Regions from separate parts of the Phyllobacterium sp. LjRoot231 genome, predicted to be linked through region 1. Evidence: predicted binding sites of a transcription regulator. Region 1 holds the regulator's gene; the other holds the start of a gene.
The links. The regulator PhoB, encoded in region 1, activates phosphate uptake and scavenging genes when phosphate is short. The targets are predictions, from matches to a motif close to TGTCATNNANCTGTCAT.
Positions count from the first base shown of each region.

Region 2: a site for PhoB is predicted at 2,930-2,946, ahead of ACSQ3H_RS18225 (RNA degradosome polyphosphate kinase). Genes of this name have one in related genera too.

Region 1 is NZ_CAXUQT020000001.1:1,182,257-1,189,833, reverse strand. Features, by position in the region: gene ACSQ3H_RS05805 (hypothetical protein) at 51-365, opposite strand; gene ACSQ3H_RS05800 (DUF427 domain-containing protein) at 538-873, shown strand; gene ACSQ3H_RS05795 (DUF3175 domain-containing protein) at 895-1,167, shown strand; gene ACSQ3H_RS05790 (hypothetical protein) at 1,253-1,534, shown strand; gene ACSQ3H_RS05785 (hypothetical protein) at 1,946-2,206, opposite strand; gene phoB (phosphate regulon transcriptional regulator PhoB) at 2,506-3,192, opposite strand; gene phoU (phosphate signaling complex protein PhoU) at 3,210-3,941, opposite strand; gene pstB (phosphate ABC transporter ATP-binding protein PstB) at 3,964-4,737, opposite strand; gene pstA (phosphate ABC transporter permease PstA) at 4,808-6,127, opposite strand; gene pstC (phosphate ABC transporter permease subunit PstC) at 6,124-7,577, opposite strand, start outside.
Region 2 is NZ_CAXUQT020000001.1:3,658,988-3,666,564, forward strand. Features, by position in the region: gene ppx (exopolyphosphatase) at 1-737, opposite strand, end outside; gene ACSQ3H_RS18225 (RNA degradosome polyphosphate kinase) at 734-2,929, opposite strand; gene ACSQ3H_RS18230 (zinc-finger domain-containing protein) at 3,253-3,498, shown strand; gene ACSQ3H_RS18235 (FAD-dependent monooxygenase) at 3,495-4,772, shown strand; gene ACSQ3H_RS18240 (hypothetical protein) at 4,776-4,934, opposite strand; gene ACSQ3H_RS18245 (hypothetical protein) at 4,935-5,303, opposite strand; gene ACSQ3H_RS18250 (amino acid ABC transporter ATP-binding protein) at 5,343-6,146, opposite strand; gene ACSQ3H_RS18255 (amino acid ABC transporter permease) at 6,160-7,317, opposite strand; gene ACSQ3H_RS18260 (amino acid ABC transporter permease) at 7,320-7,577, opposite strand, start outside.

The DNA.
Region 1 (7,577 bases):
AGTAGCGTCTGGGGGCTTCGCCTCGAAAGGTAAGGGCTTTTGTCCATGACCTATCTGCGAACGATTTCGTGAAATTCGTCGCGTTGGCCGGGAACGTCCTCGCCCACCACAAGACCGAGCCCTTCCCGATCGAACAGCGCGAACCATTCATCCCATTCGACCAGACGCGGCCTGCCGAAATCGTCGGGACGATCCGCGCCCTGATCATCATCATCCTCGTAGGCATGCTGGCCGAACTGGATGGAGAGCACCGGTTCGTCATTGCCGATCAAATCTGCCGGATCGCGGATGGCAGGTATGCCCGATCGCCCCGCAGCCCAGTCCCGAATCTCCTGATGGTCCGTAAGCAATCTGGTCTCAGTCATTGGATCTTTCTCCTGTACATTTTCTAACGCGTCAAAAGTACCGGGGTTCCCCGTGTGTAGTAGGCTGGGCACGCGTGCGTTCACAATTTTCTGTCCGCCGGGAACATTTTGCTTCCTCGCGGCTTGAAACTCAACGAAGCCCCGACCAGTCAATTGCGACAAGGAACAGACCATGGATAGCGGCATCACGATCAAACCATATTCCCACCCCGTGACCGTACGATTTCACGATGTCGTTATTGCTTCGACGGAGCGGGCATTGGAACTGCTGGAGCCCGGGCACCATTCCGTTCTCTATATCCCCTTCGATGACATCTATTTCGTCCATCTGGAAAAAACCGATACCAGCACGAAATGCCCTTGGAAGGGAACCGCATCCTATTGGCGGGTCAGAGGCCAAGGAGAGTCGGCGAAGGATGCCATGTGGGCCTATGAAGAGCCGATATCGGATGTCGCAGCGATCCAGGATCATGGGGCGTTCGATCCGAAGAAAGTAACGTTCGAATGAACGATCATTGGAGGTTTCAAAATGGCCGACAAGCCAAAAGAAAAATGGTCCCAGGAGGTCACCGAGCACAGTGACGCGCTAGACCTTGAGGCTCATGTCTTCGAACAGCACGACCCGCACAAGATTGCCGTCTCGCTGAAGCGGTCCGCGGAACACTCCGACCGGCGCAAATCCAGTCCATTCCGGTCCGCCATGTCGATGCTGACTTTCTATATCAACCGCGCAGGTCGCAACCTGCCGGAAAAACAAAAGAGAGTATTGGACGAATTGAGGAAGGAATTTGGCCGCTCCTGACGGCGTGTCCGCTGATAGACATACAATTGCGCTTATCCGTAAACGGCGTACTGTTCTTGCTTGAATAATGCAGAAGGGTACTCGGATGGGCCAAAGGCTGGACCACAAATTGGAATGCGCAAACTGTGGTACAATCTATCTGGACATACCTGCAGACGTAAAATCGAGTTCACCGATACATTGCAGTTCCTGCGGCAATTTTCTTGGCTCGTGGGGCGATCTCGAAACCGATTTCGCCCGGCAAGGTGGACATCACGGCGTCTTCCGCATGGAAAAAGGTGTGATTACCCGGCTTGACGAGCCTGGCCAAGTTCTTCGCGATCCGGCCAACGAGAACACGCCCAAGCCTTCCGACGAGGTCGTCTAGGACAAATTTTGTCTAAGTCGAAGATTTTCCATCGCTTTTCAACGTGCCATTAAGGGCGAGCGCCTTGAGTTTCATGCCGCTCGTCCTCAATAGCCGCCCTGACAGGCCCTGGCGAATTCGTTGCGGGCTTCCGATGAGAATATTCGCCTTCGGCACACTGAAGAAAGGTTTCCCGCTTCATGCCCACGGCCTGAGCGATGCAGCGTTTCTTGGAAATTACCGCAGATCAAAATCTGCCAACAGGACGGCAGTCAGGCAGGCTGGGCATTTGTATTCCTCAAATCGGCGGACCTCGCGATCCCTGTTTATTCGGGTTGCCTGGATGAATATCTTGATGGAAGGTTCATCCCGCCATGGGAACGGCAAAGAGAGTGAAGAAGAGCCCGCCACGAAGTGACGGGCTTTTTTGGATCATTTGTTCTTGTGGCTCTGCTGACCAGCTTTTGCAGGCTGCTCGCTTGTTCCGCCACGCGTCGAACCGGACCCTTGCTGAGTCCTTTTCATCCCTTCCTGCTGTTGCTGGCCGGGCATGTTCTTGTGGCTCTGCTGATCCGCTTTCGATTGCTTTTCCGATGAACCACCACGTGTTTTTTCATTGCTGGGCATATTTTCCTCCTTCGGGTTTTTCCCTCTCCATGCCCTTTCAACCCACGACTCTTCCAATTGTTCCAACGAAAATCATACCGGCGAGGATCAAAAGGCGGATGCTCGGGCGTTCGGCCAACCTGGTGGCAAATGAACGCAATCCTGAAAGTCGGCGCTCTTGCTTGCCATGATCGTCAAATCCTCCAACTCTCGAGAACCATATCGGTCGTCGCTGTTTCCACTTGCTGAGAGTGTCGCTGATGATAATGCGTCAGCATGGCATCATGATGCCATCGAAGTGTTACTGCGCCCTCTGTGCGTCCAATCGGACGTTATACGCAGTAACCGATCGCGGGAGGTGTCACTTCCGTCGTGCCTCAAATAAATTAGCCGAATGAATATCCTGCGCCGCGCACGGTGCGGATCGGATCGATGGAGCGGCCGATATTGATGGCCTTGCGCAACCGTCCGACATGAACGTCGACAGTGCGGTCATCGACATAGATATCCGCGCCCCAGACATTGTCGAGCAATTGCCCGCGCGAGAAGACACGGCCCGGTGACTGCATCAGGAATTCCAGGAGGCGAAATTCCGTCGGTCCAAGCTTCAGCTCGCGTTCCTTGCGGTAGACACGGTGTTGCTCGCGGTCGAGCTTGAGGTCGCCAAAGCTTAGCACGTGCGACAGCAGGCTCGGGTTGACCCGGCGCAACATGGATTTGATGCGTGCAAGCAGCTCCGGTGTCGAGAACGGCTTGACCATGTAATCATCCGCGCCGGTTGCCAGACCGCGCACCCGCTCGCTTTCCTCGCCGCGTGCCGTCAGCATGATGATCGGCAGGATTTCCGTTTCGCGCCTGGCTCTCAGCCGCCGGCACAATTCGATGCCGGAAAGGCCTGGCAGCATCCAGTCCAGGATCAACAGATCCGGCACCTTCTCGCGCAAGGCTATTTCCGCTTCGTCACCGCGTGCGATGGTCTCGACTGCATAGCCTTCAGCTTCAAGATTGTACCTGAGGAGGACGCTCAAGGCTTCCTCGTCTTCCACAACAGTGATTTTGGGAGCTATAGCCATTTTCTACCTTTGAAAACTTAGGATGCGAGATGTTCATCCACCACGATCGTGTGGGATTGATCTTCCTTCGGGCGCTCTGCCGGAAGCTGCGTTCCCGTCACGATATAATAGACTGTCTCTGCTATGTTCGTCGCATGGTCGCCGATGCGTTCGATGTTCTTTGCACAGAAAAGAAGATGCGTGCAGGCCGAAATGTTGCGCGGATCTTCCATCATGTAGGTCAGGAGTTCGCGGAACAATGACGTATAGAGCGCGTCGATCTCGTCATCGCGCTCGCGTACGATATTGACCTGAGCGACCGAACGTGTGGCGTAGGCATCGAGAACATCCTTGAGTTGCGTCAGCGCCAGTTCAGCGATGGTTTGCAATCCGCGATAGACCGAGAGCGTCTGCCTTGTATCGGTAACCGCAACGACGCGTTTTGCGATGTTCTTGCCAAGGTCGCCGATGCGTTCGAGATCCGATGAAATGCGGATTGTGCCGATGACTTCACGCAGATCGATCGCCATAGGCTGGCGCTTGCCGATGATGGTAATCGCCTTTTCGTCAATCTCGCGCTGACCGGCATCGAGGATCAAATCGTCCGAGATCACCCGCTGTGCCAGGGCGTTGTCGGAATTGACCATGGCAGCGACAGCCTGCTCGACCATGCGCTCCGCATGCCCGCCCATCTCGGCGATCTTGTGCGTCAGGAATTTCAGTTCGTCGTCGTAGGAACGGACGGTGTGCTGTGCTGTCTGTTCGGTCATGGTATCAACCTCTTTCCCGGGATCAGCCGAAGCGTCCGGTGATGTAGTCTTGTGTGCGCTTTTCCGTCGGGCTGGTGAACATCATTTCCGTATCACCAACTTCAACGAGATTGCCGAGATGGAACATGGCCGTACGCTGCGATACGCGCGCCGCCTGCTGCATCGAGTGCGTAACGATGACGATCGTATAATTCTCGCGCAATTCGTCGATCAGCTCCTCCACCTTGGCGGTGGCGATCGGATCGAGTGCCGAGCACGGCTCATCCATCAGGATGACTTCCGGGCTGACAGCGATGGCGCGCGCAATGCACAGGCGCTGCTGCTGGCCGCCAGAGAGACCGGTACCCGCTTCGTGCAGGCGATCCTTCACCTCTTCGAACAGACTGGCGCGGCGCAGGCTCTTCTCGACGATTTCCTCGAGTTGCTGGCGGTTCTTGGCAAGACCGTGAATACGCGGTCCGTACGCCACGTTTTCGAAAATCGACTTCGGGAAGGGATTGGGCTTCTGGAATACCATGCCGACACGGGCACGCAGTTCCACCACATCGATCTTCGGATTGTAGATATCCTCATCGTCGAGCGTGATCATGCCGCCGATCTTGCAGCCTTCGATCGTGTCATTCATGCGGTTGAGGCTGCGCAGGAAAGTGGACTTGCCGCAGCCCGAGGGACCGATCAAAGCCGTTACCATCTTCTCCGGCACATCGAGGCTGACACCGAACAGCGCCTGCTTGTCACCATAGTGCACGGTGACGTCCTTGCCCTGCATCTTGATCGCGTTTCCCTGAGCGCTCATTTTGTCATTTACCGCTTTTTCGAGATTTCGTTCCGTCATCAGGTTCATAATTAGAGCCTTTCCCGACCCGTTACCACCGCCGCTCGAAGCGGCGACGCAGAATGATGGCTGTGATGTTCATGACCGCGAGGAAAATCAACAACACGATGATAGCGCCAGACGTCCGCTCGACAAAGGCGCGTTCCGCCTCATTCGCCCACATATAGATCTGCACCGGCAGTGCCGTGGACGGATCGAGCGGCGTAACCGGACTGTTGGCGACGAACGCGACCATGCCGATCAGAAGCAGTGGAGCCGTTTCACCAAGGGCATGCGCAAGACCGATGATCGTGCCTGTCAGGATGCCAGGTGCGGCAAGCGGCAGGACATGGTGGAAAACCATCTGCGTCTTCGACGCTCCGATGCCAAGAGCTGCCGCGCGGATCGATGGCGGAACGGCCCGCAGCGCTGCACGTGTCGCGATGATGATCGTCGGCAATGTCATCAGCGTCAGCACCATACCGCCGACCAGCGAAGCCGACCGCGGCATGTGGAAGAAGTTGATGAAGACAGCCAACCCGAGAAGCCCGAACACGATCGATGGAACAGCCGCGAGATTGTTGATGTTGACTTCGATGATATCCGTCAGCCGGCTCTTCTTGGCATATTCCTCGAGATAGATCGAAGCGGCAACGCCGATCGGCAGGGAAAGACACAGGACGATCAGCATCATATAGAGCGACCCGATGAGCGCGACGCCAAGACCCGATGTCTCGGGGCGGCTCGACGCGCCATAGGTAAAGAGGCCCGTATTGAAGCGCTGGGCCATGACGCCCTCGCCCTTCAGCTTGTTCATCCACTCGACCTGCTGGTCGGAAACCTTGCGGCGGGTCTGATCGACGCTGAGATCGATCTGGCCCTTGAAGGCGGAATCGATATCGGCACCGGTCAGTACCCAGATGTTCTGCGTGGTTCCTATCAGCGAAGGATTGCCGGCAACGAGTTCGCGCAATTGTCCACGGACGCCCTCAGAAAAGAGCTTGCCCAGTTCACGCATTGCCGGCTTGTTCGTCGAGGGAACGCCCAGTTTTTCGGCCAGCGCATTGCGTGCCAGGATCGGATAGTTGGCCGTCAGCAGGACGTTCGGATCGGTCGCACGCTTGTTGTCCGGATCGATGATCTTCGGGTCGAGATTGATCGCGAGATTGACCTCGGTTTGCCAAAAAGCGGTGTAGCCGTTGGAAAACACCGAATACATCAAGGCGATCAGGAAGAAGAGACCGATAGCGATCGCGGCGATGCCATAAAGCTTGAAACGGCGCTCGGCGGCATAACGGCGCTTCAGGCCGATATCACGGCGCGCCGGCCGTGCAGATGCACCAGCAGCAGGATTGAGGGCTATGTCGGTCATTCGTACTGCTCCCGATACTTACGCACGATGTAGAGCGCAAAGATGTTCATCGCCAGAGTGATGAAAAAGAGGGTAAGGCCCAAGGCGAACGCCACCAGCGTTTGCGGTGAGTTGAACTCGAGATCGCCCGTCAGCTGATTGACGATCTTGACTGTGATCGTTGTCATCGCCTCGAACGGGTTGATATTGAGGTTGGCAGCAACACCGGCTGCGAGCACCACGATCATGGTTTCGCCGATAGCGCGCGACGCGGTCAGAAGCAGCGCACCGACAATGCCCGGCAAGGCGGCAGGCAATACGACGCGGCGGATTGTTTCGGACTTGGTCGAACCGAGGCCGAGCGAACCGTCGCGCAGCGATCCCGGAACCGCTGTGATGATGTCGTCGGAAAGCGAGGAAACGAAGGGGATCAGCATGACGCCCATGACGATGCCGGCGGTCAGGACGCTCTGCGCCTGGATAAAGGCATAGCCGCCGGAAAGCGCAGCGCTGAGATCGCGCAGGAATGGACCGACGGTGACGAGCGCGAAGAAGCCGTAGACGATTGTCGGGATACCGGCGAGCACTTCAAGCAGCGGCTTGACGACGGAACGCACGTTGCGGCTGGCATATTCCGCCATATAGATGGCGGCGAACAGGCCGACCGGCACCGCGAACAGCATGGCGACGAACGCGATATAAAGCGTGCCGGCAAGCAGCGGAATCAGGCCGAACTGCCCTTGTGAACCACCGGAACCCGCAGCTGCAAAGCGTGGATCCCAGACTGTGCCGAAGAAGAAAGTCGAAGGTGAAACCGACTGGAAGAAGGTTAGCGTCTGGAACAGCATCGACAGGATGATGCCGACGGTTGTGAGAATGGCGATACCGGACGCCGCAATCAGCGCGCCGAGGATGACGCGCTCGACATTGTTGCGCGCACGCGCCCTGACATGAACACCTGAAAGGCCAAAGGCCGCGCCAGCCAGTGCGAGCGCCAAGGCGATGATTCCACCGATATTGCTTGCCCAGGCCGTGTTCTTGTTCCACTCGACGGCGATGGGGATCATATAATCCTGACCCTCTGTCGCAAGCGCTACGCCCTTGCTCGCGAGGAGCGGCCGCAGCTCTGCAAAGGTTTGCGGAAGATGGGCACGTTCTTCATCGCTGAGCTTGTCGAGGCCGCGAGCGATCCCGCTTACCATGCCCAGCTCGAGACTCTGACTGGCAATGACAGTATCGGCTGTGCGGGCCGGGAGTTCGGCAATGGCCGAGCGTTCCAGATATACTCCGGTTCCAGCGGCCCACACGGCGATAAAAAGGATGGCTGGCAGCGTCGAAGCGAGGAAAACCCACCATCCATGATAATGCGGCAGGGAGTGCGGCTTGACGTTTCCGTCTTCTTTGCGGATAGCGCGCTGGCGACCGATGAAATATCCGGCTGCGCCGATCGCTATGACAATCACAAGCACCA
Region 2 (7,577 bases), 2.5 Mb from region 1:
TTCAGGAAGCGCTGCGCTTCCTCGAAGGGAATTTCATAATGGTGCATGACATGGAGCGGGTAGTGCGTCGCGCTCATATGCAGCTTGGCAAGATTTCGCCAGGTGCCGCCGACCGCATAAAAAGTCCGGCCTCTGCCATTGGCGAGAAGTTTTGCCGTCGACAAATGTTTCCTGGCGATGCTGACCGCTTCGGTCAGATCGCCATCCGACATATCCTGCAGGCGCAGGCCACCCAGAGGCAGCGTGATGCCGTCACCGATCTGGCGACCCTTCACGTCGACCAGTTCGAGACTGCCGCCGCCAAGGTCGCCGGCGATGCCATCGGGATCGTGAAAACCGGAGATGATACCGAGCGCCGAATAATAAGCCTCTTCCCTGCCCGACAGAACTTTGATCGGCTCCTTGAGCAGCGCCTCGGCTTCCTTGATGAACTGCGAACCGTTTTCCGCCTCGCGTGCCGCGGCCGTCGCCAGGACATCGAGTGAGACTGCTCCAGCCTGATCAGCGAGCGCGCGGAAGCGGCGCAGGGCGCGAAGAGCACTTTGTACTGCCTTTGCGTTCAGCTTTTTGGTCTTTACCAGCCCCTTGCCAAGGCCGCACAATATCTTTTCATTGAACAGAACCGTCGGGGACCGGTTTACGCCTTCATACACCACCAAACGTACAGAATTCGAACCGATATCAATGACAGCAGCCGGTTGACGCCCCTGCACGCGTCCTTGTGCAGCCGATATCATGCAGCCTTATTTCTCTTTGACCGCTTGCGATGCGCAATCAATCGGGGTGCTGAAGACTTCAGCGACTTGCCACGGCCTGAAAGGCTGGGATTTGTCATGAAATATTCCTGTGCGTTAAAAGCCTCTTCCCCGTCAGCCGGGGCGATCCGGCGCGACGTTCCGTCTGCTAGTAACTCGTAACTCTGCTGATTGTCGAGGAGGTTCGCCAACATAATCTGTGAAAGAACCTGTTGGTGCACAGTTGGATTGGTGATCGGAACCAGAGTTTCGACGCGACGATCGAGATTACGGGTCATCATGTCGGCCGAGCCGAAATAAACCAGCGCCCTATCCGACGGTAGCGGTTCGCCATTGCCGAAGCAGAAAATACGGCTGTGTTCGAGGAACCGTCCAACGATGGATTTCGCCCTTATGTTATCGGAAAGGCCCGGAACCTGCGGACGCAGACAGCAAATACCACGCACGACGAGATCGATGTCCACCCCGTGCTGGCTAGCTTCATAGAGCGCGTCAATGATTTCTGCATCGACCAGGGAGTTCATTTTCATCCAGATCGATGCCGGACGGCCGGCCTTGGCGTGGGCGATTTCCTCGGCAATATGCTGCATGATGCGCGGACGCAACGTGATCGGCGAAACGGCAATGCCCATCTCGCCGGAAGGTGGCGTGTAGCCGGTGATGTAGTTGAAAATCTGAGCCACATCGCGGCCGATCGAAGGCTCACATGTGAAGAACGACAGGTCGGTATAAATCTTCGCGGTGATGGGGTGATAATTGCCGGTCCCGAGATGCACATAGCTGCGCAGCTTGTTTTCCTCACGCCGCACGATCAGCGACATCTTGGCGTGGGTTTTCAATTCGATAAAGCCGAAAACCACCTGTACACCGGCGCGCTCCATGTCGCGGGCCCAACGAATATTGGCTTCCTCGTCGAAGCGGGCCTTGAGTTCGATGAGCGCCGTCACCGACTTGCCGGCGTCTGCGGCATCAATCAGCGCACGCACGATCGGACTGTCGTTCGAGGTGCGGTAGAGGGTCTGCTTGATGGCCACCACGTCGGGATCGGCCGCAGCCTGGCGCAGGAACTGGACAACTACGTCGAAGGATTCGTAGGGGTGGTGAACGATGATGTCCTTTTCGCGAATCGCAGCAAAGCAATCGCCGCCATGTTCGCGGACGCGTTCCGGAAAACGCGGATTATAGGGCACGAATTTCAAATCCGCGCGCGGAATGCTGACGATTTCCGAAATCATGTTGAGTGCCAACAATCCGCCAAGAACGCTGATGCGGTTGTCGGGAACACCGAGCTCGGTCGCGACGAAGGTGCGGAGCGATTCCGGCATTTCATCATCGAACTCGATGCGGATAACCTGACCGCGACGCCGGCGCTTCAGTGCGGTTTCGAACAGACGGACCAGATCCTCGGCTTCTTCCTCGACCTCGATATCACTGTCGCGGATGATGCGGAAAGTGCCGGCGCCCTTGACTTCGTAGCCGGGGAACAGTCGCCCGGTGAACAGACTGATCGCATCCTCCAGTGTGAGGAAACGGAAACGTCCGCTGTCATCGGGAATCTGGATGAAGCGCTTCAGCGCTTGCGGCAGGCGAAGCAGCGCCGTCATCGGACGATTGTCAGTGCTCCGGTTGAGAAGCATGGCGATGGTGAAGCCGAGATTGGGAATGAACGGAAACGGATGGGCTGGATCGATGGCGAGCGGCGTCAGAACCGGATAGATGGTTTCGAGGAAGTGATCTTCCAGCCAGGACTGCTCAGTCTTGGTCAACCTGTCCGGACGAACGATCTCGATGTTTTCCTTGAGCATTTCGGCTCGCAAATCATCGAGCCTCAGCTGCTGGGCAATCTGAAGTTTTCCGACTTCGTCGAGAACGAATTCGAGCTGTTCCTGGGCGGTGCGCCCATCATCGCTGCGGTCGGAAACACCGGCTCGCACCTGTCCGGCAAGACCGGCGATGCGCACCATGAAGAATTCATCGAGATTGGCCGCGGAGATGGAGAGAAAGCGCAAGCGTTCAAGCAATGGCTGATGCGTGTTCTCGGCTTCTTCCAGCACACGGCGGTTGAACTGCAGCCATGAGAACTCACGATTGACGAAACGATCGACACTTGTGTGCAGGTCCGGCAGATCGACTTTTTCCACAGGCTCCGGAATTGCGGGCGATTGTTCGTTCATTGTCATTCTCCAATCATAGGCATTTGCCAATCCATCCTGATGGCTACCCGATGCGATTTTCTGCGCCTACCAAAGCTCATGAACCCAAAAGTCCCACTGCGCTCCGGGTTTCAACAATCACATCAGTTGCCCCATCAGGCTGAATTCTCAAAAGCCTCTCAAAACTTCCGTGAAGTACGGACTTAAAAGCACACCATAGAGAAGTCTTTTGACAGTTTGATAGCAATCGTCTTGAAATCGTAATCAGGATGATACAAACCGGAATGAAAGAGAAGTCAATTGCGCAACAAGCGCTGGTTTGACGAGTTTTCCAGGAGCGAATAATGGCTGGACACAGCATCCCTCATTTCCAGAACAGCGCCGGTCATGCAGCCATCACCATCGGCGTCAAGGAATTCATGTGCGTCGGGGCCAATCCGCCCTTCGACCATCCGCATGTGTTCCTGGATCTCGGCAGCGACAATGAGAAGGTCTGCCCCTATTGTTCAACGCTCTATCGCTATGACGCATCGCTTGACGCCGATGCGACCATTCCGGAAGGTTGCGCCTATGTGGACACGGCCGCTTGAAAGCAGCGCTTATCGATCTGAAAACAGAACGAAACAGGCGAATTCCAAATCCTGATCAGATCATTATTGCCGGTGCAGGTATTGCCGGCCTCACCCTTGCGCTTGCGCTGAGCGACAAGGGATTTCACGTCCAGATATTCGAAAAAAGCGCGACGCTCGCCGAAATCGGCGCGGGGTTGCAGCTCTCACCCAATGCGACACGGCTTCTCGGCCGGCTCGGTGTGATGGAACAACTGCAGTACGCATCCGTCGAGCCGCAAGCCGTCTGCCTGCAGGATGGAACAAGCGGTGACACGCTTCTACGGTTGCCGATTGGTGAGCAAGCGAAGGAACGCTGGGGTGCGCCCTATATCGTTTGCCATCGCGCCGATTTGCAGAACACCCTGCTCACCCTCGCGCGCAGCCGGCCCAACATTGCCATACAGCTGCAGTCGGCGGTGACCCAGCACAAGGCGGACAGCCAGGGAATGCTCGTCCGCGTGCAATATCACGACCGCATCGAGGAACATCGCGGCGCGCTGCTGGTCGGAGCGGACGGCGTGTGGTCGAACATGCGCACCGCCATGTCCGACACAGACCGCGCGCGTTATACCGGCACGATCGCATGGCGATCATCGGTGGCGGTCGACCAGTTGCCGGAATCGTTCAAGACGCTGTTGCCGCCAGGGATCAACGTCGTCGCCTGGACAGGCGCAAATGCGCATCTGATCGCCTATCCCATTCGCTCCGGCCAGATGATCAATTTCGTAGCGGTTGCGCCTGACCGCCAGATCGGCCGCCGCTGGGCCGTTCCGGTCGATCCGGATAGTCCGAGCCAGAATTTCATCCGGGAATTCGCCGGTTGGCATGCAGGACTGCGCGATGTAATGCGAGCCGGTCGTCCGTGGACGCCGTGGCGGCTATTCGAGATGAAGAAATGCCGGTTCCAGACCGAGGAGCGCCTGGTGCTGATCGGCGATGCTGCGCATGCGATGACGCCTTATGCGGCACAGGGTGCAGCGATGGCCATCGAAGATGCGTGCGTATTGGCGGGCGCCTTGAGTGCGGACTGTGCCGCGTGGCCGTCTGCCCTCGCCCGATTCAGCAGAGCCCGGACAAAGCGTATCGGCGCAGTTGTCAGGCGCGGGGCGCTCAACCATCTCGCCTATCATGCCAAGGGACCAGTGGCCGTCGCGCGCAACATGCTGCTGCGCAACCGGCCGGCGGAGAAATTCGTCAAGGGATTTGATTGGCTTTATGGATTTGATGCCGAAGAGCAAAAAGAACAGGTTTGAACGTTATTCGGCCGGTGCAGCGCGCCGCTTCAACTCGCGGGCGATTTCAGCAAGGCGAACGTCAGTCTCATGCATTTGGTTCATCTCATATTTGTAATAAAAATAAGCAACGACCCAAATGATCAAAGGGACGATCGTCATGTAAATGGCATAAATTTCCATTTAACCCAGCCCCTTCCTTAATGTATTTCTACCAAACATATGAAGTACAATTGATATCACAATCCATACGGGAGAGGCAAGAATGAGCCAAATTGTCCTCTCCCAATCGAATTGATGTATCGATGAAGGGTTCGCGATTATTCCAGCCACGGGTCCCATGAATCCTACGACGATAGCCGCCGTCGATAGACGATCAAATGCCCCCGCTACATATTTGCCAATCTCACTTTTTTGCGTCTTGAGCTTTATCGCCTGCTCTTCTAGCTCGTCACTGCGTGGTTCCTTAAGATTTTCCGTCATAAAAATCCGATAATAATGGTTTTTGTAAAATTCAGAGATTGAAAAACATAAAGTGGTGACGGCGGCCACGAGGGCCGCCGCAATAAGTCGATACGTAGTTCAGGACTGCTAGTGCAGGATCTGGCTGAGGAACAGCTTGGTGCGCTCGTGCTGCGGATTGTCGAAGAATTCCGCCGGTGCGTTTTGCTCGACGATCTGACCCTGATCCATGAAGATCACGCGGTTTGCGACCTGGCGGGCGAAACCCATTTCGTGGGTGACGCAGACCATGGTCATGCCTTCTTCGGCGAGCCGGACCATGGTATCCAGCACTTCCTTGATCATTTCCGGATCGAGAGCCGAGGTCGGCTCGTCGAAGAGCATGATCCGCGGGTTCATGCATAGCGAGCGGGCGATCGCCACACGCTGCTGCTGACCGCCCGAGAGCTGGCCCGGATATTTATTGGCCTGCTCCGGGATCTTGACGCGTTCCAGAAAGTGCATTGCCACCTCGTCGGCCTTTTTCTTCGGCATCTTGCGCACCCAGATCGGTGCGAGCGTGCAGTTTTCCAAAATCGTCAGATGCGGGAAAAGGTTGAAGTGCTGGAAGACCATGCCGACTTCGCGACGCACCTCGTCGATCTTCTTCAGATCGTTGGTGAGCTCGATACCATCGACGATGATCTTGCCGCTCTGGTGTTCCTCCAGACGGTTGATGCAGCGGATCATCGTCGACTTGCCCGAACCGGAAGGACCGGCAATGACGATGCGCTCGCCGCGCATCACCTTCAGGTTGATGTCCTTCAGAACGTGGAAATCTCCATACCACTTGTTCATGTTGATGATCTCGACTGCAACTTCCGTCTTGGAGACGTGCAGGAGCGAACGGTCGACGTGGATTTCTTCCGGGTCGATGATGTTTTCTGTTGTCATAAAGATATGCTCCTTAACGTTTGTGTCCTGTATCGAGACGGTTTTCCATGAATATGGAATAACGCGACATGCCGAAACAGAAGATCCAGAAGACGAATCCGGCAAAGATCAGGCCGGAAATGGGTGTTTGCGGAGATGCCCAATTGGCATCGGAAAAGTGTTGTTTCACGGTCCCAAGAAGGTCGAACATGCTGATGACGGAAACAAGGCTGGTATCCTTGAACAGACCGATGAACGTATTGACGATGCTGGGTATCACCAACTTCAGCGCCTGCGGCAGGATGATCAGCCGCGTTTTCTGCCAGTAGCCGAGGCCAAGGGAGTCAGCTCCTTCATACTGCCCCTTCGGGATCGCCTGCAGCCCGCCGCGCACCACCTCTGCCATATAGGCGGAAGCGAACAGCGCCACACCGATCAGAGCCCGCAGCAACTTGTCGAATGTTACCCCGGGCGGCAAAAACAGTGGCAGCATATAGCTTGCCATGAACAGGACGGTTATCAGCGGAATACCGCGAATCGTCTCGATGAAGATGACGCAAAGCATCTTTATGACCGGCAGCTGCGAACGCCGCCCCAGCGCCAGAATGATTCCGAGCGGCAGGGAGACGCAGATGCCGACGAAAGATATCACCAGCGTGACCAGCAATCCGCCCCACAATGGTGTCTCGACATAGGTAAGACCGAACCAGCCGCCCACGAGCAGGAAAAAGCCCACGATCGGGAATATGAAGAAGAACGTGATCGCATTTGCCACTTTGTATGGTGCTTTGGGAATAAGCAGCGGGATGAGCAGCAGTACGAACATGATGCCGACGAGATTGACCCGCCAATGCTGGTCCTGCGGATAGGGCCCGTACATGAACTGTTTGAAGTTGGCATTCACATAGGCCCAGCAGGCGCCTGACCATCCTTCCGGCTGAACACCGCCCTGCGCCACCGTCGAACAAACCGACCGATCGGGTCCTACCCATGCTGCCTGGACGAACATCCAGTTGATCACAGGCGGCAGGAACCACGCAATAAGCAGAAGGGCGAAAATAGTCAGGACGGAGTCAATCGGACTGGCGAAGAGATTGATACGCATCCATCGGACGATGCCTCTTTCCGCCAGAGGCGGTGTCTGTCCCTGAAGCATTTCGGTACGGACAAAGCTTAAATTACTATCCACCATGATCAGCGCTCCACCAGTGCCATTTTGGCGTTGAACCAATTCATGAAGAGCGATGTCAGCACGCTGAGGCTGAGATACACGACCATGAAGATCGCCACCACTTCGATGGAGCGGCCAGTTTGGTTGAGGATCGTTCCGCCGACTGCGACGAGATCAGGATATCCGATCGCGACAGCCAGAGACGAGTTCTTGGTCAGGTTGAGGTATTGGCTTGTCAGCGGCGGAATGATGATGCGCATCGCCTGCGGCACCACCACCAG